Regions from separate parts of the Streptomyces sp. NPDC000404 genome, predicted to be linked through region 3. Evidence: riboswitches for the same ligand, from Rfam matches in the RefSeq annotation. Region 3 holds a riboswitch; each other region holds the start of a gene.
What was found. Region 3 has a riboswitch for cobalamin ahead of ABT345_RS10960 (ribonucleoside-diphosphate reductase subunit alpha). Riboswitches for the same ligand answer to the same signal wherever they lie in the genome.
Positions count from the first base shown of each region.

Region 1 (9,897 bases), on a different contig from region 3:
CATGGGCCTTGAGCAGCCCCTCGGCGAGCGGGGTGCGGCCACCGGTCGGCAGCGACGCCAGCCGCGTCGCCCCCGCCTCCACCGACGACGTCGGCGGCAGTGCCAGCTCCGCCTCCCGCCCCCGGAACGTGATCATGCCGATCTTGTCGCGCCGCTGGTACGCGTCGAGCAGCAGCGACAGCACCGCGCCCTTGACCGCGCTCATCCGCTTGCGCGCCGCCATCGACCCGGAGGCGTCCACCACGAACAGCACGAGGTTGCCCTCCCGCCCCTCGCGGACCGCCTCGCGCAGATCGTCGCGGCGCACCACCAGACCCGGGCCGCGCCGGCCGCGCGCCCGCTGGTGCGGCGCGGCCGCCTGGAGCGTCGCCACCAGATGCAGCTTGCCGAGCGCACCGCGCGGCCGCCGCGCCCCGGTCGTCCGGCCGTGCGCGGTCCGCGCCCGCGAGCGGCGGCCGTCCGCGCCCTCGCCCAGACCCGGCACGTCCAGCCGCCGGGTGGCGAACGGCTCGCCCGCAGCGACCGCCGCCTGCTGCGCCGCCGGGGCCCCGGCCGGACGCTCCGCGGGCTCGCCGCCCGGCTCCCCGCCGTCGCCGTCCCGGCCCGGTGCGGGCTCGCTCTCCTGCTCGCGCGGCCCGGGCACGGTCTCCTCCTTCGGCGGCGGCGCACCGCCCCCCTCGGGCCCGCCGCCGTCCGGGCCACCGCCGTCCGGTCCGCCCTCGGGGCCGCCCTCCGGACCCTCGGGACCGCCCTCCGGCCCGCCGTCCTGCGGACCGTCCGGCTCCGGGTCGTCCTCGGGGGCCGACTCCTCCAGGATCCGGTCGAGCTTCTCCTCGTCCAGGCCCGGCGCGTCGAACGGCGCCCGGCGCCTGCGGTGCGGCAGCGCCAGCAGCGCCGCCTGCCGCACGTCCTCGGTGGCCACATCCGTCCGTCCGGCCCAGGCGGCAAGCGCCGTCGCCGTCCGCGCCATGACCAGGTCCGCGCGCATCCCGTCGACCTCGAACCCCGCGCAGACCGAGGCGATCTGCCGCAGCGCCCCGTCGCCGAGCCGCACCGACCCCAGCAGCGCCCGGGCGGCGGCGATCCGCTCCCGCAGCGCCGTCTCCTCCGCCGCCCAGCGCGCCGCGAACGCCGCCGGGTCGTCGTCGAACGCCAGCCGCCGCCGGACCACCTCCACCCGCCGGTCCGGATCCCGGTCCGCGGCGACCTCCACGGTCAGCCCGAACCGGTCGAGCAGCTGCGGCCGCAGCTCGCCCTCCTCCGGGTTCATCGTCCCGACCAGCAGGAACCGCGCCGCATGCCGGACCGACACGCCCTCGCGCTCCACGTACGACGCGCCCATCGCGGCGGCGTCCAGCAGCAGATCGATCAGATGGTCGTGGAGGAGGTTGACCTCGTCGACGTAGAGCAGTCCGCGGTGCGCCCGGGCGAGCAGCCCCGGCTCGAAGGACTTCACGCCCTCGGCCAGCGCCCGCTCGATGTCCAACGCGCCGACCAGCCGGTCCTCGGAGGCGCCCACCGGCAGCTCCACCATGCGGGCGGGCCGGTGCGCCCCCTCGGCCGCACCGTGCGGCCCGTCCGGGCAGCCGGGGTCCGGCGCGGCCGGATCGCAGCTGAACCGGCAGCCGCCGACGACCGCCACCTCGGGCAGCAGATCGGCCAGCGCCCGCACGGCCGTGCTCTTGGCGGTGCCCTTCTCGCCGCGGACGAGGACGCCGCCCACCGCCGGGCTGACGGCGTTCAGCAGCAGCGCCAGCCGCAGGTCGTCCATTCCGACGACGGCGGTGAACGGATAGCGGGCGCTCATGTCGCGATCACTCCTTCGTAACGACCCAGGTCTTGGTTGCGGCCGGCACCGGCCGGCCGGTGGGCGCCGCCGGGCACCCGTGCCGCGCGGCCGCGCGTCCTCACGGCGCCCCCGGCGGGACGAACGGCAGCCCCGGCGGGACGCCCTCCTCGATCAGCCGCAGCAGCGCACCGGTGTCGGCGTGCTCCTCGATCAGATCGCCGAGCCGGTCCAGCTGCTCCTCGCGCAGCGCGCCGAAGCTGGTGTCCGGCGCCGGGACGAACGCCCGCCCCGCATCGGCCGCCACCCGCGCAAGGAACGCCCGCCGGAACGCGTCGCTCTCCAACGAGCCGTGCCAGTGCGTGCCCCACACCGCGCCCGACCGGCAGCCGTCCAGCGGCTGCCCCTCGTCGTCGGTGAAGAACGGCTCGCCGCCGCCCACCTCGGCCACGCCGTGGTGGATCTCGTACCCCTCGGCGGCCGCGCCCAGCGCCGTGCCGACCGGCCTGGCCAGCGTCTTGTCCGCCGCGAACCGCACCCGCAGCGGCAGCAGCCCCAGGCCCGGCACGGTGCCCGCCCGGGACTCCACCTCGTCGTCGATCACCTCGCCGAGCATCTGGTAACCACCACAGATGCCCAGCACCGGACGGCCCTCGGCGGCGCGCCGGGCGATCGCGTCGGCCAGCCCCCGCTCGCGCAGCCAGGCCAGCGCCCGCACCGTGCCGCGGGTGCCCGGCAGCACCACCAGATCCGCGTCGGCCAGCTCCTCGGCGCGGTCCACGAACCGCACCACCACGCCGGGTTCGGCGGCGAGCGCGTCCACGTCCGTGAAGTTCGACATCAGCGGCACCGCCGCGACCGCCACCCGCAGCACATCGGCGCCGTACGGCTGTGCCACCACGCTCTCGCGGACCGCGCCGCGCAGCGACACCCGCAGCCCGTCCTCCTCGTCGATGCCCAGCCCGTGCGCGAACGGCAGCACGCCCAGCGACGGACGCCCCGTCAGATCCCGCAGCATGTCCAGGCCCGGCTCCAGCAGCGCCACATCGCCGCGGAACTTGTTGACGAGATACCCGGCGACCAGCGCCTGGTCCTCCTTCGACAGCAGCGCCGTCGTCCCGAAGAACGAGGCGAACACGCCGCCGCGGTCGATGTCGCCGACCACCACCACCGGCAGCCGGCCGGCCCGCGCGATGCCCATGTTGACGATGTCGGTGCGGCGCAGATTGATCTCCGCCGGGGAGCCCGCGCCCTCGCAGATCACCACGTCGTGGGTGCGCCGCAGCTCCGCCAGACACTCGGTGACGGTGCCCAGCAGCTCCTCGCGGCCACCGGGCCGCGCCCCGCTCCCGGGACGCCCGAAGTACCCCTGCGCGCTCATCTCGCCGACCGGCCTGCCCAGCAGCACCACCTGGCTGCTGCGATCCCCGCCGGGCTTGAGCAGCACCGGGTTCATCAGCGCCGACGGCTCCACCCGGGCGGCCGCCGCCTGCATCGCCTGCGCCCGGCCGATCTCCGCGCCGTCCCGCGTCACGAACGAGTTCAGCGACATGTTCTGCGCTTTGAACGGCGCGACGTCCACGCCCTGCCGCACCAGCCAGCGGCAGATCCCCGCGGTCACCACGCTCTTGCCCGCGTCGGAGGTGGTCCCCGCGATCAGCAGCCCGCCGCCCGTCACCGCATCCTGCCCTTCCGCCGGGCGAGCGCCGGACGCACCGCGCCCGCCAGCAGCCGCCCGGCCACCGTCGTCGTCAACGCCAACGCGCTCACCCGGCGCGAGAGCCGCACCGCCCGCGCGATGTCCTCGGTCGCGACGGGACGGCCCTCGCCGTTCAGCCGCGGCCGGTGCTCGATGCGTCCGCCGTACGCCAGCGTCCCGCCGAGCCGTACGCCGAGCGCGCCCGCGAACGAGGCTTCCACCGGGCCCGCGTTGGGGCTCGGGTGCGCGCCGCCGTCGCGCCGCCAGGCCCGCGCGGCGCCGCGCCGGTCCGGGGCGGCGAGCACGGTGAGCGCGGCGGTCAGCCGGGAGCCGGGCCACCCGGCCACGTCGTCCAGCCGCGCCGACGCCCAGCCGAACCGGCGGTGGCGCGGCGACTTGTGACCCACCATCGCGTCCAGGGTGTTCACCGCCCGGAACGCCACCAGGCCCGGGACGCCGCCGACGGCGCCCCACACCAGCGCGCCCACCACGGCGTCCGAGGTGTTCTCCGCGACCGACTCGACGACCGCCCGCGCCATCTGCGGCCCGTCCAGCGCCTGCGGATCCCGGCCGCACAGATGCGGCAGCCGGCGGCGGGCCCGGTCGAGATCCCCGGCTGCCAGCGCCTCGCCGACGGCCCGCGCCTCGCGGCCCAGCGAGGTGCCGCCCAGCACCGACCAGACGGTCGCGGCGGTCAGCACGGTGGCGGCGGCGGTCCGCGCGGGGGAGGGGACGGGCGCGGCGCCGCGCACCGCGCGCGTCAGCAGCGCGGCGCCGGCGGTCACGCCGCCGGCGCAGAGCAGGGTGTGGACGGCGCCGCGGCCGCGGTGGTCGCGCCAGAGCCGGGCCTCGACGGCCGCCGCACCGCGCCCGAAGGCGGCCACCGGATGGCCGCGCCGCGGGTCGGCGGCGAGCAGATCGCCGAGAAAGCCCAGAGCCGCACCGCACGCGTAGGTGGCGTGTTCGGCACGCATCGGATCAGACCGCCGTCACGCCTCGGCGGAACGGGGAGGGCGCACGGAAGGATCTGAACGGGCGGCCGGGCATGGCGATATGTCCTCACTCAGGGTCCGCGCCCTGGTTCGACGTGACGGCGACAGGAGTCTCCTGGCTCCCGGATCGGCGCTTCCCCCGGCCTTCCGGCCCTGGCGCGCCCGTCGGGCGTGCACGAGGCGGACCGTGACCTTCGTCGGAGGAACGCTCCCCGGTGACAGTGGCGGGACCGCGCCGGATTCACACCGGACTTCCTCTGCTGTCGCCGATTGGCGTGGGAAGTCCACCACGCCCCGCCAACCCCGTCAACTCGCCCGTGACCTGCACCGCCGTGGTATCGCGTGGCGTGTGGCAGAGGCCACAGGGCGGCAACGCAACGGCGCCCGGCCACCGCGGAGCTGCGGTGACCGGGCGCCGGATGCGCTGCGGTACGGGTCAGGCGGCGACGATCAGATAGATGCCGTACGCCACCGCGGCCGCGCAGACCGCGTACGCGGCGAGGCCGCCGATCCGCGCGCCGGTGCTCGGGGCGCCCGCCGTGGCGGCCGCGCCCTCGGTCCGGGTGCGGGCCGTGCCGACGATGCCGACCGTGAACAGGCCCACGATCCCGACCGTCACCACCAGGGTGACGCCGAAGACCTGGCCGAGAGCTGCCCAGTCGATGCTCATGCTGCGGTTCCTCAGGTTCGGGCGGTCAGCCGGCGGCTGTCGCGGTCGTGGCGCGTGCGGCGCTCGCGGCGGGGGCGGCCTCCTCGTCCTCGGCGGGGTTCAGCGAACCGGCCGGGGGAGGGGTGACCGTCTGGAGGGCCGCGGTGACCACACCGGGCGGCTCCGTGGCCTCGATCTCGTTGACGTTGTGGTGGTCGATGGGCTTGCGGCGGGAGGCGGCCCAGATGGCGCCGCAGATGCCGAGCGCGAGGATCGCGACGGCGGTGACGCCCCAGTCGCCCTGGTCGGCCAGGAGCGCGGCACCGGCGGAGACCAGGCCCGCGGCCGGCAGCGTCAGGCACCAGGCGACGACCATCCGCACCGCCGTCGACCAGCGCACCACGCCGCCCTTGCGGCCCAGACCCGAACCCATCACGGAGCCCGAGCAGACCTGGGTGGTGGAGAGCGCGAAGCCGAGGTGGGAGGAGGCCAGGATGGTGGCCGCGGCGCCGGTCTGGGCGGCGAAGCCCTGCGGCGGCTGGATGTCGGTGATGCCCTTGCCCATCGTGCGGATGATCCGCCAGCCGCCCAGGTACGTGCCGAGGGCGATGGCCATACCGGCCGAGGCGATGACCCACAGCGGCGGGTCGGCGTGCGGGGCGACCACACCGCCGGTGATCAGCGCGAGGGTGATCACACCCATCGTCTTCTGGGCGTCGTTGGTGCCGTGCGCCAGCGAGACCAGCGCCGCCGAGGCGATCTGCCCGGCGCGGTACCCCTTGGCCGTCTCCTGCTCGTCGCGGCCCCGGGCCAGCCGGTACGTCAGCCGGGTCGCGGCCATCGACGCGATACCGGCGACCACCGGGGCGGCCACGGCCGGGATGAGGACCTTCATCACGACGGCGTCGCCGTGCACGCCGTTGGTGCCCACGGACACCAGCGTCGCGCCGATCAGACCGCCGAACAGGGCGTGGGAGGAGCTGGAGGGGAGGCCGGCGAGCCAGGTGAGAAGGTTCCAGACGATCGCGCCGACCAGACCGGCGAAGATCACTTCAGGTCTGATGCCGGCGCTTTCGTCGATGATCCCGCCGGAGATGGTCTTGGCGACCTCCACGGACAGGAACGCGCCGACGAGGTTGAGGACCGCCGACATCGCCACCGCGATTTTGGGCCGCAGCGCGCCGGTGGAGATGGTGGTGGCCATGGCGTTGGCCGTGTCGTGGAAGCCGTTCGTAAAGTCGAACACCAAGGCCGTGACGATCACGATCCCGATGAGAAGCGTGATGTGTTCCATTCACCCAGGCAATCAGTTCGATGGTCAGTGACGCCGGAAACGTACGAAGGGTGGGTGAACGGGAGGTGAACGCGGCCGGGCCCGGCAATGACGTGGCCGCAGTGTTCGAGAGGAGGTATCTCACACGTCACTTGCGCCCCATCTGTATGTGGCTCGAATGTGCCGCCGCGCGGCCCGAATCCGGCTTGTTCCCCGCCGCGTGCACGGCATCCGAACCACCCCGTCGCGGTGCGTCACCCCGCTGGTGAACGGCGCGTCCGCCGCCTCGCGCCCGCCCGGACCTGGCGCGATCCCACGGCCGCCGCCCGGTCCGCAACACCTGGCCGGATCCCCCGCACCCGCGCACGCCCCCGAGGTGCCCCGCTGTTCGAGCGCGGCGCACGCCGCACCGCGCCCCGCGCTTCCACACGCCCGCCCCGTACCGCACCGGACCACCGCGCACACGGGCCTCCGCGACGGCCGTGCCGGCCCCCGCGGCGACGAGTCCGCGCACGCACCGGCCGCCCGGCCCGTCCGCACCGCCAGGCCCGTACCGTGACGGCACCTCGACCGTTCGCCCGCCCACGCCCCGGAGGAACCCGTGACCCGAACCGGCGCTCCCGCCCCGCACCCGGACCGGCCCGGCGCCGACGCGCTCGCGGCCGCCTGGGAGGAGGTCGTCGCCACCGCCCGCCGCACCGTCGCCGACGGCCTCGTCGTCGGCACCTCCGGCAACGTCTCGGCCCGCGTCGGCGACACCGTCCTCGTCACCCCCAGCGGCGTCCCCTACGACCGCCTCGGCCCCGGCGACCTCACCGCCGTCGGCCTCGACGGCCGGCAGTGCGCGGGCACCCTCCCGCCCACCAGCGAACTCCCCATGCACCTCGCCGTCTACCGCGCCACCGACGCCACCGCGCTCGTCCACACCCACGCCCCGCACGCCACCGCCGTCTCCGTCCTCGTCGACGAACTCCCGCCCGTCCACTACATGACCGCCGCCCTCGGCGGCCCCGTCCGCGTCGCCCCCTACGCCCCCTACGGCAGCGACGAACTGGCCGCCCACGCCCTCGCGGCGCTGCGCGAGCGCACCGCCTGCCTCCTCGCCCACCACGGCACGCTCGCCCACGGCGCCACCCTCGGCCAGGCCCTGGACCGCACCGCCCAACTGGAGTGGATGTGCCGCGTCTGGCTCCTCGCCTCCGCCGTCCCCGGCCGCACCCCGTCCCTGCTGACCACCGCCGACCTCGCCGAGACCGCCACCCGCCTCCGCGGCTACGGACGCCACCCGCAGGAGTAGCCCGCGGCGGCGGGCCCGGCCGGCCGCGTCACCCGCTCGCCCGGCCCGCTGGCCGCCCCCGCCACCCCGTCCCACACTGAAGGGGTGCGCCTGGCTACTGCGGCGGCTGCGGCCGCCACCACCGTGATCGGTGCCGGGGCGGCCGCGGTGGCGGCCGGCCGGTACGCCGGGGGCGTCGCCCTCCGGCCCTCCCCCCAGGTGCCGTTCCCCGGGGACGCACGCCTGACCGTCCACGCCACCGGCGAGGACACCGTCACCCTGACCCGCAGCCTGGCGTCGCTGCGCCCCGGCACCTACGGCCTCGCCGGCCCCGGCTGCCACGCCATCGTCGGCCCGGTGGTGCCGCACGCCCCGCACCCCGCCGACACCGTCGTCCGCCGCCTGGAGCGGATCACCCACGGCACGCTCCCGCCCGGCACCCGGGTGCGCATCACCCCCCAGGTCCACGCCGGGAACCCCCGCGACGCCCTCGGCCTGACCTGCGCCGACGTCGACGTCCCCGGCGAACTCGGGCCGCTGCCCGCATGGTTCCTGCCGGGCGTGCGCGACACCTGGGTGATCGCCGTGCACGGCATCGGCACCACCCGCGAACACCCGATGGTCGTCATGCCCTTCCTCCACCGCCACCGGCTGCCGGTCCTCTGCCTCGCCTACCGCAACGACGCGGGCGCCCCGCAGACCCCGGACCGGCTCCACCACCTCGGCGACTCCGAATGGCGCGACCTGGACGCCGCGATCCGCTACGCCGTCCGCTACGGCGCCCGCGACGTCGTCCTGCACGGCTGGTCCGCCGGGGCCACCATGGCGCTGCGCGCCGCCGCCCGCTCCGGGATGCGCGACCGCATCCGCGGCCTCGTCCTGGACTCGCCGGTCCTCGACCGGCACGCCACCGTCCGGGCCCTGGCCGCCGCCCGGCACGTCCCGCGCGCCCTGCTGCCGCTCGCGGTCCGCGCCGCCGAGGGCCACACCGGACTCCCCGTCGACCGCCCCGGCGACGCCGTCGACCCGGACACCCTCGCCGTCCCCACCCTCCTCTTCCACGGCCCGGACGACACCCTCGCCCCCTGGTCCGCCTCCCGCGCCCTCGCCGCGCGCCGCCCGGACCTCGTCACCCTCCGCCCCGTGCCGCACGCCCCGCACGCCGCCATGTGGAACGCCGCCCCCGCCGCCTACGAGGAGGCGCTGCGCCGCTTCCTGACCCCGCTGATGTGACCGCCCGCGCCGACACCCCCTTCTGCGCGCGCGTACGAGGAAGCACGACGCGCGGGCGTACGGGGGGACAACTCCCCACAACCGTGATGGGTCGCCTGGATGAACCCCGCTGAGCGGGCCTTTTCCTGTCGTCCGATTGGGTTTTCGGGCCGTCAGCGGCAAGACTGCTCCTGTGACGTCCCGTACTCCGCGCGACTCCCGGCTCCGACTCGTCCCCAGGCAACCGATTGCCGCCGCCCGCCGGGCGGTGAGCACCCGGGCCGCCCGTCCGGCCCCACGCCCGCCCGAGGGCACCCCGCCGCCCGCGGAACTGGCGCGCCAGGCCCGCGCCGCACTCTCCGGTGCGGCCCGGCTGGCCCACTGGGCCGACGGCGCCGGCGACGGACTACGGGCCGGGCGCGACGGCGCCCTCCCGGCGGCCGACGTGGACCGTGCCGCCGAGGCCCTGGGCCTGCCCGCCGCGCAGGTGCGCGCCGACTGGGACCGCGCCCGCCTCGCCGGACTGATCGAGCTGCACGGCGGCCTGGCCCGCGCCGGCTGGCGGCTGCGCGCCTGGGACCGCGACGACACCGCCGCCCTCCGCGGCTGGGTCGCCCTCTTCGACGCCTGGTCGCTGGCGCTGCCGTCCCCGGAGGGCGCCGGCCCCGCCATCGTCGGCGAGGTCGTCGAGGCCGTCCCGCAGCTGCTGTCGCTGCTCCACCTCTCGGCCGGCCCGGTACGGCTCCAGGCGCTGCTGGACATGCTCGAACAGCGCGTCGCCGAGCTGCGCACCGAGCGCTGCGAGGTGCCCTACGGCCCCCGCACCGAGTCCGCGGACGGCGACGCGGAGGAGGCGCAGGCCCCGCTCACCGCGCTGCTGGACTGGGCGCTCGCCGCGCTGACGGCCGTCGGCGCACTGGAGCCCGCCGACGCCCCGGCCCCCGCCCCGGACGGCGGCGGCGACGCCCGCGAGGCGCAGCTGACCCCGCTGGGCCACTGGTCGGTGTGGG
Region 1 covers NZ_JBEPDN010000001.1:43,335-53,231, reverse strand. The annotation lists gene ABT345_RS00270 (putative cobaltochelatase) at 1-1,807, opposite strand, end outside; gene ABT345_RS00265 (cobyric acid synthase) at 1,908-3,464, opposite strand; gene ABT345_RS00260 (cobalamin biosynthesis protein) at 3,461-4,459, opposite strand; cobalamin riboswitch at 4,587-4,734, opposite strand; gene ABT345_RS00255 (hypothetical protein) at 4,914-5,147, opposite strand; gene ABT345_RS00250 (inorganic phosphate transporter) at 5,173-6,420, opposite strand; gene ABT345_RS00245 (class II aldolase/adducin family protein) at 7,001-7,696, shown strand; gene ABT345_RS00240 (alpha/beta hydrolase) at 7,781-8,908, shown strand; gene ABT345_RS00235 (hypothetical protein) at 9,081-9,897, shown strand, end outside.
Region 1: linked by a shared signal. The riboswitch ahead of ABT345_RS00260 (cobalamin biosynthesis protein) and the one ahead of ABT345_RS10960 (ribonucleoside-diphosphate reductase subunit alpha) in region 3 are both predicted to bind cobalamin.

Region 2 (9,897 bases), on a different contig from region 3:
GATCATGCGCCGGGTGTGGGACATGGGCCAGAAGATGTTGTTGTGGAAGAAGCCGTCGCCGTAGTACGCGGCCTGTTCGGCGATCTCCGGGGAGCGGATCGAGCCGTGCCAGACGAACGGGGGCACGCCGTCCAGCGGCCGCGGGGTGGCCGTGAAGCCCTGGAGCGGGCTGCGGAACTTGCCCTCCCAGTCGACCACGTCCTCCCGCCAGAGCCGGTGCAGCAGCGCGTAGTTCTCGATGGCGAGCGGGATGCCCTGGCGGATGTCCTGGCCGAACCACGGGTAGACCGGGCCGGTGTTGCCGCGGCCCAGCATCAGGTCGACGCGGCCGTCGGCGAGATGCTGCAGGTAGGCGAAGTCCTCGGCGATCTTCACGGGGTCGTTGGTGGTGATCAGCGTGGTGGAGGTGGACAGCTCGATCCGTTCGGTACGCGCCGCCAGGTACCCGAGGAGGGTGGTGGGCGACGACGGCACGAACGGCGGATTGTGGTGCTCGCCGGTGGCGAACACGTCCAGACCGACCTCCTCGGCCTTCGCCGCGATGGCGAGCGTGGCCTTGATCCGCTCGTGCTCGCTCGGCGTACGGCCGGTGGTGGGGTCGGCCGTCACATCGCCGACGGTGAAGATGCCGAACTCCATGGTGACCGCCTCGTTCGGTTGCGTGCTCGGGGCGCGGCCGGGCTGCCGCCCCGGTGCTGCGGAACGGCCGGCCACCCCGGTCTCCGGGACCGGAGCGGTACCGGCCCCGGCCCGGCCGCTGCCGGCCGCCGTGTCACCGGGCCCACGCCACAGCCAGGGTGCCACGCCACCCATCCGGCGGCATTCCGGAGCGGGGCGGACGGGGCGCACCGTGCGTTCCGGGCCCGGCGGCCGCGTCCCGCCCGCTGCCCCGTTTCCGCCCCGCGCGCCGTGCGGTGCGGCAGACTCGGACCATGCTGACTGTGGGTTCCGTGGTACTGGGGGTCTCGGACGTGCGGCGGGCCGCGGCGTTCTGGGGCGCGGCGCTGGGCTACGTCCCGCGCGAGGAGATCGAGGACGACTGGGCGGTCCTCGTACCGGCCGCCGGGCACGGGGTGCAGGTGGCGCTCGGCCGCAGCGGGACGCCGGTCCAGGAGCATCCGCGGATCCATCTGGACCTGTACGCCGGGGACGCCGCCGACCAGGCCGCCGAGGTCGAACGGCTGGTGTCCCTGGGTGCCCGGCGCGTCGACTGGGATCTCTACCCGGACGACGCCGATTTCCTGGTGCTCGCCGATCCGGACGGCAACATCTTCTGCGTCATCGACACCGGACGGCAGTGAGGGCGGCAGTGACCGGGCCGCCTGCCGGGGCCCGGCGAGCCGGCCGCCGCCGTGTTCCGCCGCCGTGTTCCGGCACCGGTCGCTGGATCGCCAGGATCCCTTCCTGCGGCCAAGGACTTGGGGAGACGCACGCCGCGCTTCCCGCCGCGCGTGCGTTTCATGCGCGCGAGGGGCGTGTTCCACTTCACCATCCCGATGACGGGCGCACCCCCACCGCGGTGCCGGTCGGCCCGTAGGGTGATCAGTGCAGCTGGTTCGCCCCGTCCGCCAGGCGGGGCGTCGCAAGAGGGAACCCGGTGGGAATCCGGGACTGCCCCGCAGCGGTGAGCGGGAACGACCGCCGTCATACGCACTGGGTCCACAGGGCCCGGGAAGCGACGGCCAGTAGGTGTCCTCCCCGAGGACGTGCCCGCGAGTCCGAAGACCTGCCAACTGCCCGGGTGCGCACCCCGCGTGCCCGGACATCCCGGTGACCTCGTGGGCGGGTCGGCGTACACACATCAGGCGGAGGACCGCGCCCGTGCCGCGCGGGGCCGCTCCGTCCGGTTCGTCACCCCTTCGCGCTCCGTCCCGTCGCCGGGATCTCAGGGATTCATCTCGCGAAGGAGATCTCCGTGACCACCGAGTCCGCAGCCGCGGCAGCACGGGCCACCGTGTACGGCTACCCCCGTCAAGGGCAGCACCGGGAACTGAAGAAGGCGATCGAGGGGTACTGGAAGGGCCACGTCACCGCCGATGCGCTGCACGCCACCGCCGCCGGTCTGCGCCGCACCAACTGGCGGCAGCTGGCCGACGCCGGCATCGGCGAGGTCCCGACCGGCGACTTCTCGTACTACGACCACGTCCTCGACACCACCGTCATGGTGGGCGCGATCCCCGAGCGGCACCGCACGGCCGTCGCCGACGACCTCCTCGGCGGGTACTTCGCCATGGCGCGCGGTACGCAGGACGTCGCGCCGCTGGAGATGACCAAGTGGTTCGACACCAACTACCACTATCTCGTGCCCGAGTTGGGGCCGGACACGGTGTTCGCCGCCGACTCCGGCAAGCAGGTGGGCGAGCTCACGGAGGCCCTGGCGCTGGGGCTGACGGCCCGTCCGGTGCTGGTCGGCCCGGTCACCTACCTGCTGCTGGCGAAGCCCGCGCCCGGGGTGGCCGCGGACTTCGATCCGCTGACACTGCTCGACCGGTTGCTGCCGGTCTACGCCGAGATACTGGCCGATCTGCGGGCCGCCGGAGCCGGGTGGGTGCAGCTGGACGAGCCCGCGCTGGTGACGGACCGTACGCCCGCCGAGCTGAACGCCGCGGCCCGCGCCTACCGTGACCTGGGCGCGCTCACCGACCGGCCGAAGCTGCTCGTCGCCTCCTACTTCGACCGGCTCGGCGAGGCGCTGCCGGTGCTGGCGAAGGCGCCGGTGGACGGGCTGGCGCTGGACTTCACCGGGTCCGCCGCCGCCAACCTGGGCGCGCTCGCCGCCGCCGGCGGACTGCCCGGCAAGCGGCTGGTGGCCGGGGTCGTCGACGGCCGCAACGTCTGGGTCAACGACCTGACCGCGTCGCTGACCACGCTCGGCACGCTGCTGGGGCTCGCCGACCGGGTCGACGTCGCGGCCTCCTGCTCCCTGCTGCACGTGCCCCTCGACGCCGCGGCCGAACGGGACATCGACCCGCAGATCCTGCGCTGGCTCGCCTTCGCCCGCCAGAAGGCCACCGAGGTCGTCACCCTCGCCAAGGGCCTGGCCCGCGGCACCGGCGCGATCGCCGCCGAACTCGCCGCCAACAAGGCCGATCTGGCGTCCCGGGCGAACTCCCCGCTCACCCACGACCCGGCGGTCCGCGCCCGCGCCGCCGCCGTCACCGACGCGGACGCCCGCCGCTCCCGGCCGTACGCCGAGCGGGCCGCGGCCCAGCGCGCCGCGCTGGGGCTGCCGCTGCTGCCGACGACGACCGTCGGCTCGTTCCCGCAGACCACCGAGTTGCGCACCGCGCGGGCGGATCTGCGGGCCGGGCGGATCGACGCCGACGGGTACGAGGAGCGGATCCGGGGCGAGATCCGCGAGGTGCTGGCCTTCCAGGAGAAGGCCGGTCTGGACGTCCTGGTGCACGGCGAGCCCGAGCGCAACGACATGGTCCAGTACTTCGCCGAGCAGCTGACCGGCTACCTCGCCACCCGGCGCGGCTGGGTCCAGTCGTACGGCACCCGCTACGTCCGGCCGCCGATCCTGGCCGGGGACATCTCCCGTCCGGAGCCGATGACGGTGCGCTGGACGACGTATGCGCAGTCCTGCACCGAGCGGCCCGTGAAGGGGATGCTGACCGGTCCGGTGACCATGCTGGCCTGGTCGTTCGTCCGCGACGACCAGCCGCTGGGCGACACCGCGCGCCAGGTCGCGCTGGCGCTGCGGGACGAGGTCGGGGACCTGGAGGCGGCCGGTACGCAGGTGATCCAGGTCGACGAACCGGCGCTGCGTGAGACCCTGCCGCTGCGCGCCGCCGACCACGCCGGGTACCTGGCCTGGGCCACGGAGGCGTTCCGCCTCGCCACCGGCGGCGTCCGCCCGGCCACCCAGATCCATACGCACATGTGCTACGCCGAGTTCGGCGACATCGTGCAGGCCATCGACGATCTGGACGCCGACGTCATCAGCCTGGAGGCGGCCCGCTCCCATATGCAGGTCGCCCGCGAACTGGCCGCCCACGGCTACCCGCGCGAGGCCGGCCCCGGCGTGTACGACATCCACTCGCCGCGCGTCCCGGGCACCGAGGAGGTCACGCGCCTGCTGCGCACCGGCCTCCGGGCCATCCCAGCCGAGCGCCTGTGGGTCAACCCGGACTGCGGTCTGAAGACCCGCGGCTGGGCCGAGACCCGGGCCTCCCTGGAGAACCTGGTGGCGGCGGCCCGCACCGTCCGCGACGAACTGCCCGCCTCCTGACCGCGGGTGTGCAACGGGGCCGGGATGCCTACAGGCGTCCCGGCCCCGGTGGGTCACGGCAGGTGGGGGGCCGGGGCGTGGGCGGCACCGTAACGGCGGGCCTGCGGGACGTCCCCCGGCGAGACCGTCAGCGATTTCCCGCCCACACCACGCGCTCGGCGAACCCGCCCCGTTCGCGCGCCTTGGCCTCGCGGACCTTCTCCAGTTGGGCGGGGCCGGCGCCGAGGTCGGCGGCGAGGGTGCGGACGACCTCCAGGACGTCCGCCAGCTCCTCCAGCGCCCCGGCCTCGTCCGCCGCGAGGAACTCGGCGACCTCCTCGCCGAGCTTGTCCCGCAGTCGCCTGCGGTACTCCTCCGGGCCCGCGGTCCGGACGATCGGCTCGGCCCCGTCCTCCCGGATGATCTGCGGGATCCGGTCGCGTACCAACTTGCCGGCTGTGCTGTAGCGGTTCACCTGCTGCACCCGTCGCCGCGGAGCGGTCGCCGAACCGCCGCTCCTCATGCCGCCGCAGCCCAGTGCCCCGGCCGGCCGCGTTCGCCGCAACGCGACACCCCGCGCCCGGCCCCGGGCGCTCCGTTCCGTTCGCGCGGCCCGGAGCCCCGTTGCCGCGGCGGGCACACCCGCCCGCGTATGTCCCAGGCATATGCCTTCCTTCGTTCGGATGGCGTCGTATGCGTGGGGATGACGCCGCTCGCCCCGGTGCGGCGGCGCGGGGACGGCGGGCGGTCCGGAGAGCCTGGCGGCGCGGTCGCCGGGTGCGGACGAGAATCACGACTTCTTCTCCGGCTCGTCCCGTGTCAGGGGCAAGGTGGAGGACACCGCCGATGACGACTGGGACTTCTGAAAGGTTCACACATGACCGGCAACTCCCGTGTCCCCGCTCCCCGGGACACCCCCGCCGCTCCGGCCGGCGGTTCCTGTGTGCTGCTCAAGCACGGCGAGGTCTTCCTCAAGGGGCGCAACCGTCGCCGGTTCATCGAGCGGCTGCACGACAACCTGCGGATCGCGCTGCGCGGGATCGGCGGCTCCACCTGGATCAAGGGGGCGCAGAACATCACCGTGGTGGGCGGTCAGGTGCCGCTGGAGGCGCTGGTGGAGCGGGCCCGGCGGGTCATCGGGTTCCACTGCGTCGAGCCCGCCGTGCGGACGCCGTCGACCCTGGAGGACGTGACCGCGGCGGCCGTGGCGGCGCTGCGGACGGTCGGCGCGCAGCGGCGGGTGCGGAGTTTCGCGGTCCGGGTGCGGCGGCGGGACAAGGAGTTTCCGCTGACGTCGTCGCAGATGGCGGTGCATCTGGGGGCGCGGATCCAGGAGGCGGTGGCGGGGCTGCCCGTCGATCTGACGACGCCCGATGTCACGCTCTCGGTGGAGATCGACCACCGGGAGACCTATCTGTCGTGGGAACGCCATCGGGGGCTGAGCGGGTTGCCGGTCGGCTCCAGTGGGCGGGCGCTGGTGCTGCTGTCCGGCGGGTACGACTCGCCGGTGGCCGCGCACCGGGCCATGCGACGCGGTCTGGCCTGCGATTTCGTGCACTTCAGCGGGGCGCCGTACACCAACGCGGCGTCCGTGTACAAGGCGTATGCGCTGGCCCGGGAGCTGAATCGCAGTCAGCCGGCGGGTGCGCTGCACGTGGTGGCGCTCGGCTCGGCGCAGAAGCAGCTGGCGGTGGCGGGTGCGGGCCGGCTCCAGGTGGTCGCGCAGCGGCGGCTGATGGTGCGTACCGCCTCGGCGCTGGCGGCGCGGACCGGGGCCGAGGCGCTGGTGACGGGCGACAGTCTGGGGCAGGTGGCGAGCCAGACGCTGGCGAACATGGTCGCGGTGGACGAGGCGGCGCGACTGCCGGTGCTGCGGCCGCTGATCGGCTGGGAGAAGCAGGAGATCATCGACGAGGCGCGGGCCATCGGGACCGCCGAGGTGTCGGTGCTGCCGGACGAGGACTGCTGTTCGCTGCTGGCCCCGCCGCAGGTCAGCACCCGTGCCGGGCTGCCGCAGCTGCGTTCGGTGGAACGGCGGCTGGAGATGGACGAGGTGATCGAGGCGCTGCTGGAGTCGGCGCAGGTGCTGCGGCCCGGGGAGGAGGGGACGGCACCGGCGGCGGGTGGCGGCTGTCCGGCGCCCGCCTGACGGCCGGTCACCCACGTCCCGCCCGCTCCTCGTGGCGGCGGGGAGCGGGCGGTCCCGGAGCCCAGGAGCTTCCGCCGGGCGGCCGGCGTCGCATCCGGCCGCTCGCCCCCGCGCGGGCCGGGACGCCGGTCTCGTCCGGCATGTGCCGCACCGCCTCGTCGGCGCCGCCGTGCAGCGGGCCGCCGGGAGGGTTAGCGTCGAAGCCGGGGGCGGTGACCTGTCTCCATCGGGGGGCGGTGACGTGATCTCTTCGGCCGTCCGGCCGTGGCAGGTGAACCGGCCGGGGCCGGACGGCCGGGCCGCTCCGGCGGCGGTGCGGCCACGAGCATGGGGAGCGAACCATGGCCGTACGGGGCGAGGCGGCGTCCCCGCGATGAGTGCGGCGACGCCGTACCCGGCCGCGGCCGGGCCGGTTCTCACCCTGACGGTGAACCCCACCGTCGACCTGTGCTGGGATGTCGACCACCTCACCGACGTCGGCAAGAACCGCGCCCGGGTCAGGTCCGTGGCCGGCGGGGGCGGCGGCATCAACGTGGCCCGCGGGGTGGCGCGACTCGGCGGACGGGCGATGGCCGTCCACACCGCCGGCCGCGAGGTCGGCAGCCGTCTGAACAGTTTGCTGGACGAGGAGGGCCTCGACCACCTCGCCGTCGGCATCGCAGAGGAGACCCGCGAGGCGCTCGTGCTGTTCGAGACCGCGTCCGGCCGCAGCCACCACATCGTCCCGCCCGGCCCGCGCCTCGACGAACGCGAGGGACAACGCCTCCTGGACACCCTGGGACAGGCGATCGGCACCAGCAGGTACGTCGTGGCCAGCGGCAGCCTGCCCGGCGGGCTGTCCGACGACTTCTACGCGGCCGTGGCCCGCCGGGTCGGGGCGGCCGGCTCCCGGTTGGTGCTGGACACGTCGGGCCCGGCGCTGCGGCAGGCGCTGGCGGAGGGCGTCTTCCTGTTCCGGTGCAACCGCACCGAGGCCGCCGATCTCCTCGGCCGGCCCGTCCGCGGCTTCGACGACGCCCTGGCCGTCAACGCGCAGCTGCTCGCCACGGGGGCGGCCGAGATCGCCGTCACCACGATCGGTGCCCTGGGCGCGCTCTGCTCGACCCGGCACGGCCACACCGAGCTGCGGGCCCCGCCACCGCCGGGGAAGCTGATCAGCGACGCCGGGGCCGGGGACAGCATGGTGGCGGCGCTGACCGAACGGCTGGCCGCAGGGGACGATCCGGTCGCCGCCTGTGCGTGGGGCGTGGCCGTGGCCGCCGCGTCGGTGCTCACCCCCGGTACCGAGCCCTTCGACCGCGAGGTGGCCGAGTCCCTCTGCCGGGACGTGGGGATCCGGCTCCGCACCGGCTGATGCCCGCGGCCGTGGGGCGCCGCCCGTTGCCTGCGGTCCGCGCCGGTCGCCGGGGGGCGCTCGGTCCGGGTGCTGTGCTCACGGTCGGTATAAATATTCGGCCATGACCGGAAAGGTGTTTTCTGGAAAACTTGAGGTGATGTCGCACCGGTCCGCGTGCCGGCCTCCGCTCGGACGGCACGTCGACCGGGCTCGGAGAGGGGAAGGACATGCTGGAGAAAGCCATGGACGCACCCGCCGGCATCGATGCGGTGAAGGCGATCGGAACCGTGTCGAAGGACGACTACCGGACGGTGGTCGAGCCGCTCATCGACGACGCGCGGCGAGAGGGGCGCCGGATTCGGCTCCTGTGCGAGATCGGCCCCGAATTCACGTCCTTCACCCCCGGGGCCGCCTGGGAGGACCTCAAGGTCGGCGTGGGTGCCATGAGACTGTTCGAAGGGTGCGCGGTCGTCACCGACGCGGGCTGGATCCGTGAGTCCACCCGGCTGACGGGCTTTCTGACGCCCTGCCCGGTGCGCGTCTTCGGAATCCAGGAGCGCGACGAGGCCCTGCGCTGGCTGGCGTCGCTGCCCGAGGGCCCCGGCATCTCCCACCGGCTGACCGAGTCGGGAGTGCTCGTCGTCGAGGTCGCCCAGCCGCTGCGTACCCAGGACTTCGACGCCCTCACACGGACCGTGGACACCTGGCTCGAGACGCACGACGAGTTGGCCGGCGTCGTGATCCATGTGCGGACATTCCCCGGCTGGGAGAACATCGGTGGCTTGTTCCGTCATGTGCGGTTCCTTCGCGACCATCACCGGAAGGTCGGGAAGATCGCGCTGGCGGCCGACAGCAAGGTCGCCGCCCTGGTGCCTCAGCTGGCGAACCACTTCGTCCGGGCCGAGGTCCGGCGGTTCGCCCACGACGAACTGGAGGACGCCGTGGCATGGGCGGCCGGACCGCCGCTTCGTTGACCGGCCGGTTCGTTGGCCCGCCGCCTGTGGACTGCACGTCCGGTGCGGCGGGGCCCCGGTGCGGGGCGGGAGAACTACTTCTCCCTCGCCCCGTGACCAGGCGGCCCATGACCAGGCGGCCCGTGACCGGGCGGCCCATGACCGGGCGGCCCATGACCGGGCGCCCCGGGACCGGACGGCGCGGCCGTGCCGAGGATGCGGTGGACGGCCGAGCCGTCGACGGTCTCGTGCTCCAGCAGGAGCGCGGTCAGCTGCCGCAGCTGCTCGTGATGGTCCTTCAGCAGCCCGGTGGCACGGCCTTCGGCCTCGCCGAGCAGCCGGGCGACCTCGGCGTCGATGGCCGCCTGGGTGGCCTCGGCGAACGGACGGGAGGACAGGCCGGGCCCGCCGCCGGCGCCGAGGAATACCGAGCCGCCCTGCGGGTAGCCGACCGGGCCGAGTGCGGGTGACAGCCCGAATTCGCGGACCATCTTGGTGGCCAGCTCGGTGGCGCCGGCCAGGTCGTCGGCGGCCCCGGTGGAGCCCTGGCCGAACTCGACCAGCTCCGCGGCGCGCCCGGCCAGCCGTACGGTGAGGGTCTCGTTGAGGTAGTCCTCCCCGTACAGATGGCGTTCCACCAGCGGGAGCTGTTCGGTGACGCCCAGCGTCTGTCCGGCGGGCAGGATGGTCACCTTGGCCACCGGGTCGGCGTGCGGTGACAGGGCGGCGGCCAGGGCGTGCCCGGCCTCGTGGACGGCGACCGCGTACTTCTCCGCGGGCAGCAGGACGTTGGAGCCCTCACGGCGCCCCAGCAGGATCCGGTCGCGGGCGGCGTCGAAGTCCCCGGCGGTGAGCACCTCCCGGTCCTCGCGGACGGCGACGATGGCGGCCTCGTTGGCGAGGTTCGCCAGGTCCGCCCCGGAGAATCCCGGGGTGGCGCGGGCCACCGTCTCCAGGTCCGCGTCCGGGTCGAGGTGTTTGGTGCGGCAGTGCACGGTCAAGATCGCGGCCCGCTCGGCCAGGGTGGGCAGCGGGATGACGACCTGCCGGTCGAAGCGGCCCGGTCGCAGCAGCGCCGGATCGAGGACCTCCGGCCGGTTGGTGGCGGCCAGGACGACGATGCCCTCGGCCGCCTCGAAGCCGTCCATCTCCGACAGCAGCTGGTTGAGGGTCTGCTCCCGCTCGTCGTTGGAGACCGCCGCCCCCGTCCCGGTCCGCCGCCCGCCCAGGGCGTCGATCTCGTCGA
Region 2 covers NZ_JBEPDN010000015.1:80,242-90,138, reverse strand. The annotation lists gene ABT345_RS27030 (LLM class flavin-dependent oxidoreductase) at 1-639, opposite strand, end outside; gene ABT345_RS27025 (VOC family protein) at 933-1,301, shown strand; cobalamin riboswitch at 1,536-1,748, shown strand; gene metE (5-methyltetrahydropteroyltriglutamate--homocysteine S-methyltransferase) at 1,916-4,234, shown strand; gene ABT345_RS27015 (nucleoside triphosphate pyrophosphohydrolase) at 4,362-4,688, opposite strand; gene thiI (tRNA uracil 4-sulfurtransferase ThiI) at 5,091-6,362, shown strand; gene ABT345_RS27000 (1-phosphofructokinase family hexose kinase) at 6,736-7,716, shown strand; gene ABT345_RS26995 (SpoIIAA family protein) at 7,926-8,672, shown strand; gene ftsH (ATP-dependent zinc metalloprotease FtsH) at 8,747-9,897, opposite strand, start outside.
Region 2: linked by a shared signal. The riboswitch ahead of metE (5-methyltetrahydropteroyltriglutamate--homocysteine S-methyltransferase) and the one ahead of ABT345_RS10960 (ribonucleoside-diphosphate reductase subunit alpha) in region 3 are both predicted to bind cobalamin.

Region 3 (9,897 bases):
CCGCGCCTCGGTGATGATCGCCCGGGAGCTGGGCCTGCCCGCGGACCGTACGGAAGTGCTGCGGATCGCCGGGATCCTGCACGACGTCGGCAAGCTCGGCGTCCCCACCCGGCTACTCCGCAAGGAGGGCCCGCTCACCGATCAGGAACGCGCCCTGATCGAACTCCACCCCGAGTACGGCCACGAGATCGTCCGCGGCATCGGCTTCCTCGGGGAGGCGCGGGACGCGATCCTCCACCACCACGAGCGGCTCGACGGCCGCGGCTACCCCTACGGCCTCAAGGGCGCGCAGATCCCCGAGTGCGCCCGGGTGGTGGCCGTCGCCGACGCCTTCGACGCGATGACCTCCACCCGCTCCTACCGCCGCGCCCGACCCGTCCCGGCCGCAGTCGCCGAGCTGCGCAAATGCGCCGGGAAGCAGTTCGACCCGCGGATGGTGCGGGCGCTGGCCGCAGCCCTGGAACGGCACGGCTGGCACCCGGACCCGGCCCTGCCGGCCGACCCCGCCCCCGATCTGCCGTGCGGCCCGCCCCCGCTGCCGCAGCTGCCCGCGCCCGGCGCACGCCGCGGCGGCGCCACACCGCACGGCCGGCACGCCGCCGGGCGCGGCGGCCGCGCCCGGCACCACTCCGCCCGGCCCGGTGACGCGTGAGCGGCCCGGCCGCGGGCCCCGGCACCCTGCCGTCCCCCGGGGCGGCGCACCCCGAGGACGCCCCGGGGCGAGCGGCCCGGCCCGCCCCGGGCGCCGCCCTCGCCGTGGCGATCCGTACGGCCGCGGCCGCGCTGGCCCTGTGGGCCCTCGTCCACACCCTGCGGGCCGGTGTCGCGCAGCCCGGCGTCGCGCTGGCCTTCGGGGCGCTGATCGCGGTGGGCGAACTGGTCCGGCAGCGGCCCGCCGGGGCGCCCGGGGAGAGCGCACGCGCGCCCCTGGCGGCGGCCGGCGCGCTGGCGTACGCGCTGCTCGGCGAGGTCGCCGGGGCGCCCGCCCCGCACGGCGCGGCGCAGACCGTCGTGGTGGTCGGCCTCGCCCGCCTGGTGGGGACGGTGCCGCGGGCGGGCCGCGGACCGGCCGGCGACCGCCTGGCGCGGAACCTGCTGACCTGCGGCTGCGTCGCGATCTGCGTCCAGCCCCTGTACGCCGCCGGGGCCGGCCGGGGCCAGGTGCCGCTCCTGGTGCTGCTCGCGCTGCCGGCGCTCACCACGCTGGGCGACGCGCTCCTCACCGCCGCGTCCGCCCGGGCCCGCACCGGCCGCCCGTACGGGGCGCTGCTGCGCCGGGAGCTGCGGGCCTCCGGCGGGATCGGCGCGGCGGTCGGTGCCACCGGCGTGGCCATCGCGCCGGCCACGGCGGTCGCCGGGCTGTGGGCGCTGCCGGTGTTCGCGCTGCCGCTGCTGCTGACCCAGTGCGCGCTGCGCCGGTTCGCCGCCGCCCGGGCCACCCGCCGCCAGACCGTCGCCTCCCTGGCCCGCGCCACCGAGATCGCCGGGTACACCCCGCCCGGCCACGTCCGCCGGGTCGCCGTCCTCAGCCGCGCGGTCGGCGGGGAGCTGGGGCTGCGCGAGCCGGAGCTGGACCTCCTGGAGCACGCCGCGCTGATGCACGACATCGGGCAGCTGTCGCTCGTCGACCCGGTGCCGTCGGGGGCGACCGCGCCGCTGCCGCCCGCCGAGCAGCGCCGCATCGCCCTGCTCGGCGGCGCCGTCGTCCGGCAGACCGGCGTCCCCGCCGAGGTCGCCGTGATCGTCGAGCGGCAGGCCGATCCGTACCGTGAGCAGCCGGTGACCGCGCGCATCGTGCGGACCGTCAACGCGTACGACGACTGGGCGGGCCAGGCGGCCGGGGCCGGCGGGGCGCGGGCGCTGGAGCGGCTGCGGTCGGCGGGCGGGCCGGACTTCGAGCCGGGCGTCGTGGAGGCGCTCGCGCGGGTCCTGGCCCGCGGCGGCAGCACCGGGTGAGGCCGGTGGTGCCGCAGCCTTCCCCAGAGTTCCGCCCCTGGTGAACGCAGGGGGGAACCCATGGGTAATGAGCGCCTGCCGAGATGGGCATGGTTGGATGCGAAGGAAGCCCCGCCAAGGGGATTCAGGGGGAGCACGCAGGGCAAGGGAGCCGCAGGGGCCCCGGCGAAGACGCTGAGGCCGACGGCGTTCTGTGGCAGGTTGCCAGTGGGCGCCCGGGTGGCCCCGGGCGCCGCTCGGGACACCACCTCCAGCGGCATCGAGCAACCAGCAGGCGGGAATCGTGAAGATCTTCGGCAAGGTACGGCACCGGCCCTCCGCCTCGTGGCGGCAGGCGACCGACCGGGCTTTCACGCTGATCGGCGACGGCCGTTACGACGACGCGGGCGCGCTGCTGACGCGCGCCGCCGACATGGAGCCCTGGCTCTCGGAGTCCTGGTTCAACCTCGCCCTGCTGCACAAATTCCGGCACGACTGGGAGCAGGCCAGGGCCGCGGGGCTGCGCGCGGTGGCCCTGCTGGACCGCTCCCCGGGCGCGCCCGACTGGTGGAACGTCGGCATCGCCGCCACCGCCCTCCAGGACTGGCCGCTGGCCCGCCGCGCCTGGCAGGCGTACGGCCTGAAGGTCCCCGGCAGCGGTGTCACCCAGAGCGAGCCGTCCCAGATGGCGCTGGGCAGCGCCGCCGTGCGGCTGTCGCCCGAGGGCGAGGCGGAGGTCGTCTGGGGCCGCCGCCTCGACCCGGCCCGCATCGAGGTGCTGTCCATCCCGCTGCCGTCCTCCGGCCGCCGCTGGGGCGAGGTGGTGCTGCACGACGGCGTCCCGCACGGCGAGCGCACCACCGCCGCGGGCCCTTCGTACCCGGTCTTCGACGAGATCGAGCTGTGGGCGCCGTCGCCCGTCCCCACCTGGGTCGTCCTGCTGGAGGCCGCCACCGAGGCGGACCGGGACGCGCTGGAGCGGCTGGCGGCGGACGCCGGGTTCGCCGCCGAGGACTGGTCGTCGTCGGTGCGGCTGCTGTGCCGTACGTGTTCGGAGTCGAGCATGCCCAGCGACGAGGGCGACGGCGAGCACCTCGATCCGCACGACCACAGCGAGCCCGGCCACCCCGGGCCGCTCGGCCACCGCACCGCGGGTTCCGGATCGCTCTGGGTGCCCGAGCGGGAGTGCGGCATAGCGGCGCCCGCCGCCCTGGTGCGCGGGCTGCTGGACGGCTGGGTCGCGGACAGTCCGGACACCCGCGAGTGGCGTGATCTGGAAGAGGTCTGCTGACCGCCGCGGCGCCCCCGTAGGCTGGAGGGCGACTAATCAGGGTTCCAAGGAAGGCGTACGGCGGAGATGGCCCAGCAGCCTGTGTTTGATCAAGACGGTGAGCAGCGCGTGGACGAGTTCGTCGACGACACGACGGACGCGGCGGAGCGGGAGCTCGCGCACCGTGAGCGGGGTACGTCCCGGCCGATCACGGTTGTCGGCAACCCCGTGCTCCACAAGGAGTGCCAGGACGTCACGGAGTTCGGCGACGAGCTGGCGCAGCTGATCGACGACATGTTCGCCAGCCAGCGCACCGCCGAGGGCGTCGGCCTGGCCGCCAACCAGATCGGTGTGGACCTCAAGGTCTTCGTCTACGACTGCCCGGACGACAACGGCGTCCGCCACGTCGGCGCGGTCTGCAACCCCGTCCTCGACGAACTCCCGGCCGCCCGCCGGGTGCTGGACGACTCCAACGAGGGCTGCCTGTCGGTGCCGGGCGCCTACGCCGAGCTGGCCCGCCCCGACTACGCCGTCGTCCGCGGCCAGGACGCCAAGGGCAACCCGATCTCCGTCGAGGGCACCGGCTACTTCGCGCGCTGCCTCCAGCACGAGACCGACCACCTCTACGGCTACCTCTACATCGACCGCCTCTCCAAGCGGGAGCGGAAGGGCGCGCTGAAGCAGATGGCCGAGCAGGAGCCGCGCTACCCCGTCGTCGCCAACGACTGACCTGCCGGATGTGCCGAGCGGCCCGCGGACGGAATCCCCGTCCGCGGGCCGCTCGTCGTAGGTGAGCTACCGGCTCAGAAGTCGTCGTCGAACGAGACCGAACCCTCGACGGCGACCTGGTAGGCCGATGCCCGGCGCTCGAAGAAGTTCGTCAGCTCCTGGACGTTCTGCAGCTCCATGAAGGAGAACGGGTTCTCCGAGCCGAAGACCGGCGCGAAGCCCAGCCGCTGCAGGCGCTGGTCGGCGACGCACTGCAGGTACTCGCGCATCGACGCGGTGTTCATGCCCGGCAGGCCGTCCCCGCACAGGTCGTGCGCGAACTGCAGCTCCGCCTCGACGGCTTCCTTCAGCATCGCGGTGACCTGCTGCTCCAGCTCAGCGTCGAAGAGGTCCGGCTCCTCGCTGCGGACGGTGTCGACGACCGAGAATGCGAAGTCCATGTGCATCGTCTCGTCGCGGAACACCCAGTTGGTGCCGGTGGCCAGGCCGTGCAGCAGGCCGCGGGAGCGGAACCAGTACACGTAGGCGAACGCGCCGTAGAAGAACAGGCCCTCGATGCAGGCGGCGAAGCAGATGAGGTTGAGGAGGAAGCGGCGGCGGTCGGCCTTGGACTCCAGGCGGTCGAGGGACTCGACGGAGTCCATCCAGCGGAAGCAGAACTCCGCCTTCTCCCGGATGGACGGGATGTTCTCGACGGCGGCGAACGCGGCGGCGCGGTCGTCCGGGTCGGGCAGATAGGTGTCGAGCAGCGTCAGATAGAACTGGACGTGCACGGCCTCCTCGAAGAGCTGCCGGCTCAGGTAGAGCCGCGCCTCGGGGGAGTTGATGTGCTTGTACAGCGTCAGCACCAGGTTGTTGGCGACGATCGAGTCACCGGTGGCGAAGAACGCCACCAGACGGCCGATCAGGTGCTGCTCGCCCGGGGAGAGCTTGGCGAGGTCGGCGACGTCGGAGTGGAGGTCGACCTCCTCGACGGTCCAGGTGTTCTTGATCGCGTCGCGGTAGCGGTCGTAGAAGTCCGGGTACCGCATGGGCCGCAGGGTCAGCTCGAAGCCCGGGTCGAGGAGGTTCTTCGTGCCGGTGGTGGCGGTGTGCGCGGCGGCGGCGTGGGTTTCGGGGACGGCGGTCATTACTGGCAGGCCTCGCAGGACTCGGGGTTTTCCAGGGAGCAGGCGACCGCCTCGGGGTCGGCCTGCGGCAGCTGCGCGGGGACGGCCGCGCGGGCGGACTGCGCGATCCGGGTCGCCGGACGCGAGCGCAGGTAGTACGTGGTCTTGATGTCGCGCTTCCAGGCGTAGGCGTACATCGAGCTGAGCTTGCCGATGGTCGGCGACGCCATGAAGAGGTTCAGCGACTGGCTCTGGTCGAGGTACGGCGTACGGGCCGCGGCCATGTCGATCAGGGCGCGCTGCGGGATCTCCCAGGCGGTGCGGTACAGCGCACGGGTCTCCTCGGGGATCCACGCGACGTCCTGGACCGAGCCGTTGGCGTCGCGCAGCGCGTCCCGGGTGCGGGCGTCCCACAGCCCCAGCGCCTTCAGCTCCTCGATCAGGTACGCGTTGACCTGGAGGAACTCGCCCGACAGGGTCTCGCGCTTGAAGAGGTTGGAGACCTGCGGCTCGATGCATTCGTAGACGCCCGCGATGGAGGCGATCGTCGCGGTCGGGGCGATCGCCAGCAGCAGCGAGTTGCGCATACCGGTCGCGGCGACGCGGGCGCGCAGCGCGGCCCAGCGGTCCGCCCAGAGCGGTTCGGCGTCCGGGTAGTGGTCGGGGTGGAGCACGCCGCGGGCGGTACGGGTCGCCGGCCACGCCTGGTGCGGGCCGTGCCGCTCGGCGAGGTCCGCGGACGCCTCGTACGCGGCGAGCATGATCCGCTCGGAGATCCGGGTGGACAGCGCGCGCGCCTCGGGCGAGTCGAACGGCAGCCGCAGCCGGAAGAAGACGTCCTGGAGGCCCATCAGGCCCAGACCCACCGGACGCCAGCGGGAGTTGGAGGCCGCCGCCTGCTCGGTCGGGTAGAAGTTGATGTCCACCACGCGGTCGAGGAAGGTCACGGCGGTGCGGACGGTGGCGTCGAGGCGCTCCCAGTCCATCGCGTGCTCCCAGCCGGCCGCCACATCGCCGAGGTGGGCGGCGAGGTTGACGGAGCCGAGGTTGCAGACCGCGGTCTCGCCGTCGTCGGTGACCTCCAGGATCTCGGTGCAGAGGTTGGAGGAGTGGACGACCCTGCCGGGCTCGGCGGTCTGGTTGGCGGTGCGGTTGGCGTGGTCCTTGAAGGTCATCCAGCCGTTGCCGGTCTGCGCCAGCGTCCGCATCATCCGGGAGTACAGCACCCGCGCCGGGACCTGCTTGGTGGCGCGGCCCTCGGCCTCCGCCCTGCGGTACGCGGCGTCGAACTCCTCGCCCCACAGGTCGACCAGCTCCGGCGCGTCCGAGGGGGAGAACAGCGACCAGTCGGCGTCGGCCTCGACGCGGCGCATGAACTCGTCGGGGATCCAGTGCGCGATGTTGAGGTTGTGGGTGCGCCGCGCCTCCTCGCCGGTGTTGTCGCGCAGCTCCAGGAACTCCTCGATGTCCGCGTGCCAGGTCTCCAGGTAGACGCAGGCGGCGCCCTTGCGCCGGCCGCCCTGGTTGACCGCCGCGACGGAGGCGTCGAGCGTCCGCAGGAACGGCACGATGCCGTTGGAGTGCCCGTTGGTGCCGCGGATCAGCGAACCGCGGGCCCGGATACGGGAGTACGAGAGGCCGATGCCGCCGGCGTGCTTGGAGAGCCGGGCGACCTGGTGGTAGCGGTCGTAGATCGAGTCCAGCTCGTCCAGCGGCGAGTCCAGCAGATAGCAGGACGACATCTGCGGATGGCGGGTGCCGGAGTTGAAGAGGGTGGGGGAGGAGGGCAGGTACGACAGCGAGCTGGTCAGGCGGTACAGCTCGGCGACGTCGGCCAGCGCCCGCGCCGAGTCGTCCTCGGCCAGCCCGCAGGCGACCCGGAGCAGGAAGTGCTGCGGGGTCTCGATGACCTGCCGGGTGGTGGGGTGGCGCAGCAGGTAGCGGGAGTGGACGGTGCGCAGCCCGAAGTAGCCGAAGCGGTCGTCGGCGCCGTCGGCCAGCGCCCGGGTGACGAGGGCGTCCAGCTCGGCGGCGTGGGTGGCGACGAACGCGGCGGTGGAGTCGGCGATCAGGCCCTCGCGGTGGCCTGTTGCGACCGACGCGGAGAACGAGACGGCGCCCTCGGCCGCGGCCTCCTCGGCGATGGCGAGGGTCAGCAGGCGCGCGGCGAGCTTGGAGTACTGCGGCTCGTCGCCGATCAGCCCGGCGGCGGCGTCGATCGCCAGCTCCCGCAGCCCGGCCTCGTCGGAGCCGGGGTGGCGGCCGCGGAGCGCGGCGGCGGCGACCTTGCCCGGGTCGGTGGCGGTCAGGTCGGCGGTCAGCTCGGTCAGGGTGCGCAGCAGGGCGGTGCCGGGCGGATCCTGGCCGGGGACGCCGGCGGGGAACGTGGCCGTCTCAAGCGCTGCGGCCTCGGCGTCGGTCGCGGACTGCGGTGGCGCGGTGGTCACGTGGTGCTCTCCCTCACTCGGCGGGGGCCGGAGGGAGGCGCGACGGACGGCCGCGGCAGGCGGCGGCGCCCGGCGGCACTCGGGGTGCGCGGGCGCGCGGCGACCCGCGCGGCGTCCACCGGCCCATCCCTCGGGGCCCGGACATCTCGACGTCCGGCCAAGGCGGCGCGGACGTACCATCGGCAGGTCTTCGGACTCACGGGGCGCACACCGGCCGGGCCGGTCGACATCATGGGATATCTGCGCTCTCGTACACCGTTGCGGGACAGTTCCGGACTCACACCGGATTCCCCTGCGGCGACAGCGAGGACGAGCATACATGTGGTGGTGGGGTCTTGAGCGCACCCCCATATCTAGTGCGGTGTGGCGGCGGGCGGTGACTGTCAGCGGTCTCGGATATCGTCGGTACCGCAGTCCCTGCAGGGCTTGGCGACGCACGAGGAGGCTCCCGTGACCGCGCTCATCGACCGGCCGCACGGCACGCTCACCGATTACTTCGAGGAAGCCGCCCGGATAATCGACCGGGCGGAAGAAGGCGCGCGGTTGGAACTCATCAACGGGAAGATCAGGAGCAAGGCCGTGCCGGACGGGGACCACGGGCGGATCATCCAGTGGCTGACGCGCATCTGCATGCAGCACCGGCCCGAGCTGTGGCTCAACCCCGACCAGGGCCTCAAAGTCGAGACGTACCGCAGTGGGCGAGCGCGCCCGGACGGTTCCCTCGCGGCCAGTGACGCGTTCGTCGGGCAGGGCGAGTGGGCCGATCCCGACCCCGTGCTGATGGTCGTCGAGGTCACCTCCCACGACGGGGACACCGACCGCCGCGACCGGGTGGAGAAGCCGCGCGCCTACGCGGAGTCCGGGATCCCGCTCTGCCTGCTGATCGACCGGGAGACCTGCGAGGTGACCCTCTTCAGCGAGCCGGACGGCTCCCGTTACGAGGACGCCCACACCGTCCCGTTCGGCAAGCCGCTCCAGCTGCCGGACCCGGTGAACATCACGCTGGAGACCGAGCCGCTCAAGGACTGGGTGAGCTGACCCCGGCTCGAAGCAACAGGCCGCCGCACCCCCAAAGGGATGCGGCGGCCTGCGGCGGAAGCGGCGTGTCCGGGGCTCAGCGGCCCGCCGGGACGTCCGCCGTGGCGGGCGGGAGGTCCGGGGTGACGCCTGCGTCGCCGACGTCCGCGGTGTAGTCGCCGGGGCTGGTCTCGTCGGTGCCCTCGGGGGCCTTGAGGGCGCGCAGGACGACGGTGAGGACGACCGTCACCACGACGTTGAGGACGAACGCGGTCAGGCCGATGTAGCCGATCTGGCCGATGCCGGGGATCTCCGCGCTGGAGCCGCCGAAGTGGGCCTGCGTCGGGCTCGCCACGCCGTAGGCGGCGAGCGTGCCGTAGACCATGCCGACCGCCCAGCCGGCCAGCAGCGCCCAGCGGTGGAACCAGCGGGTGAACAGGCCGCCGACCAGCGACGGCATGGTCTGCAGGATCCAGATGCCGCCCAGCAGCTGGAAGTTGATCGCCACGGTCTTGTCCATGCTCAGGACGAAGACCAGCGCACCGACCTTCACCAGCAGCGACACCAGCTTCGCGACCTTGTGCTCCTGCTCGGGCGTGGCGCCGGGTTTGACGAAGTCCTTGTAGACGTTGCGGGTGAAGAGGTTGGCCGCGGCGATGGACATGATCGCGGCGGGCACCAGCGCGCCGATGCCGATCGCGGCGAACGCCACGCCGGTGAACCAGCTCGGGAACATGTCCTCGAAGAGCTGCGGGATGGCGAGTTGGGCGTTGCCGTGGGTCTCGGTGCCCGCCTTGATCGCCATGAAGCCGAGCAGCGCGAGGAAGCCCAGCATCAGCGAGTACAGCGGCAGGATCGTGGTGTTGCGGCGGATCACGTTGCGGCTGCGGGAGGAGAGCGTCGCGGTGATCGAGTGCGGATACATGAACAGCGCGAGCGCCGAGCCGAGCGCCAACGTGGCGTACGCCCACTGACTGTTGGGGCCGCTGGCCAGCTCACCGCGGGGTTTGCCGGTCGGGCCCGGTTCGGCGAACGCCTTGCCCGCCGCGTGGAAGATCGCGTCGAACCCGCCGAGCTTGATCGGGATGTAGACGATCGCGACGGCGATGACCAGGTAGATCAGCCCGTCCTTGACGAACGCGATCAGCGCCGGGGCGCGCAGGCCGGAGGAGTAGGTGTACGCGGCGAGCACCGCGAAGGCGATCAGCAGCGGCAGGTCCTTGACGAACCAGTTGGTGTCCTCGCCGCCACCGACGCCCATCACGTCCAGGACCGCCTGGATTCCGACGAGTTGGAGGGCGATGTACGGCATCGTCGCCAGGATGCCGGTCAGCGCGACGGCCAGCGACAGGCCCTTCGAACCGAAGCGTCCGCGCACGAAGTCGGAGGT
Region 3 covers NZ_JBEPDN010000005.1:167,829-177,725, forward strand. The annotation lists gene ABT345_RS10935 (HD domain-containing phosphohydrolase) at 1-652, shown strand, start outside; gene ABT345_RS10940 (HD-GYP domain-containing protein) at 649-1,956, shown strand; gene ABT345_RS10945 (tetratricopeptide repeat protein) at 2,240-3,226, shown strand; gene def (peptide deformylase) at 3,293-3,934, shown strand; gene ABT345_RS10955 (ribonucleotide-diphosphate reductase subunit beta) at 4,009-5,064, opposite strand; gene ABT345_RS10960 (ribonucleoside-diphosphate reductase subunit alpha) at 5,064-7,490, opposite strand; cobalamin riboswitch at 7,655-7,811, opposite strand; gene ABT345_RS10965 (Uma2 family endonuclease) at 7,941-8,528, shown strand; gene mctP (monocarboxylate uptake permease MctP) at 8,605-9,897, opposite strand, start outside.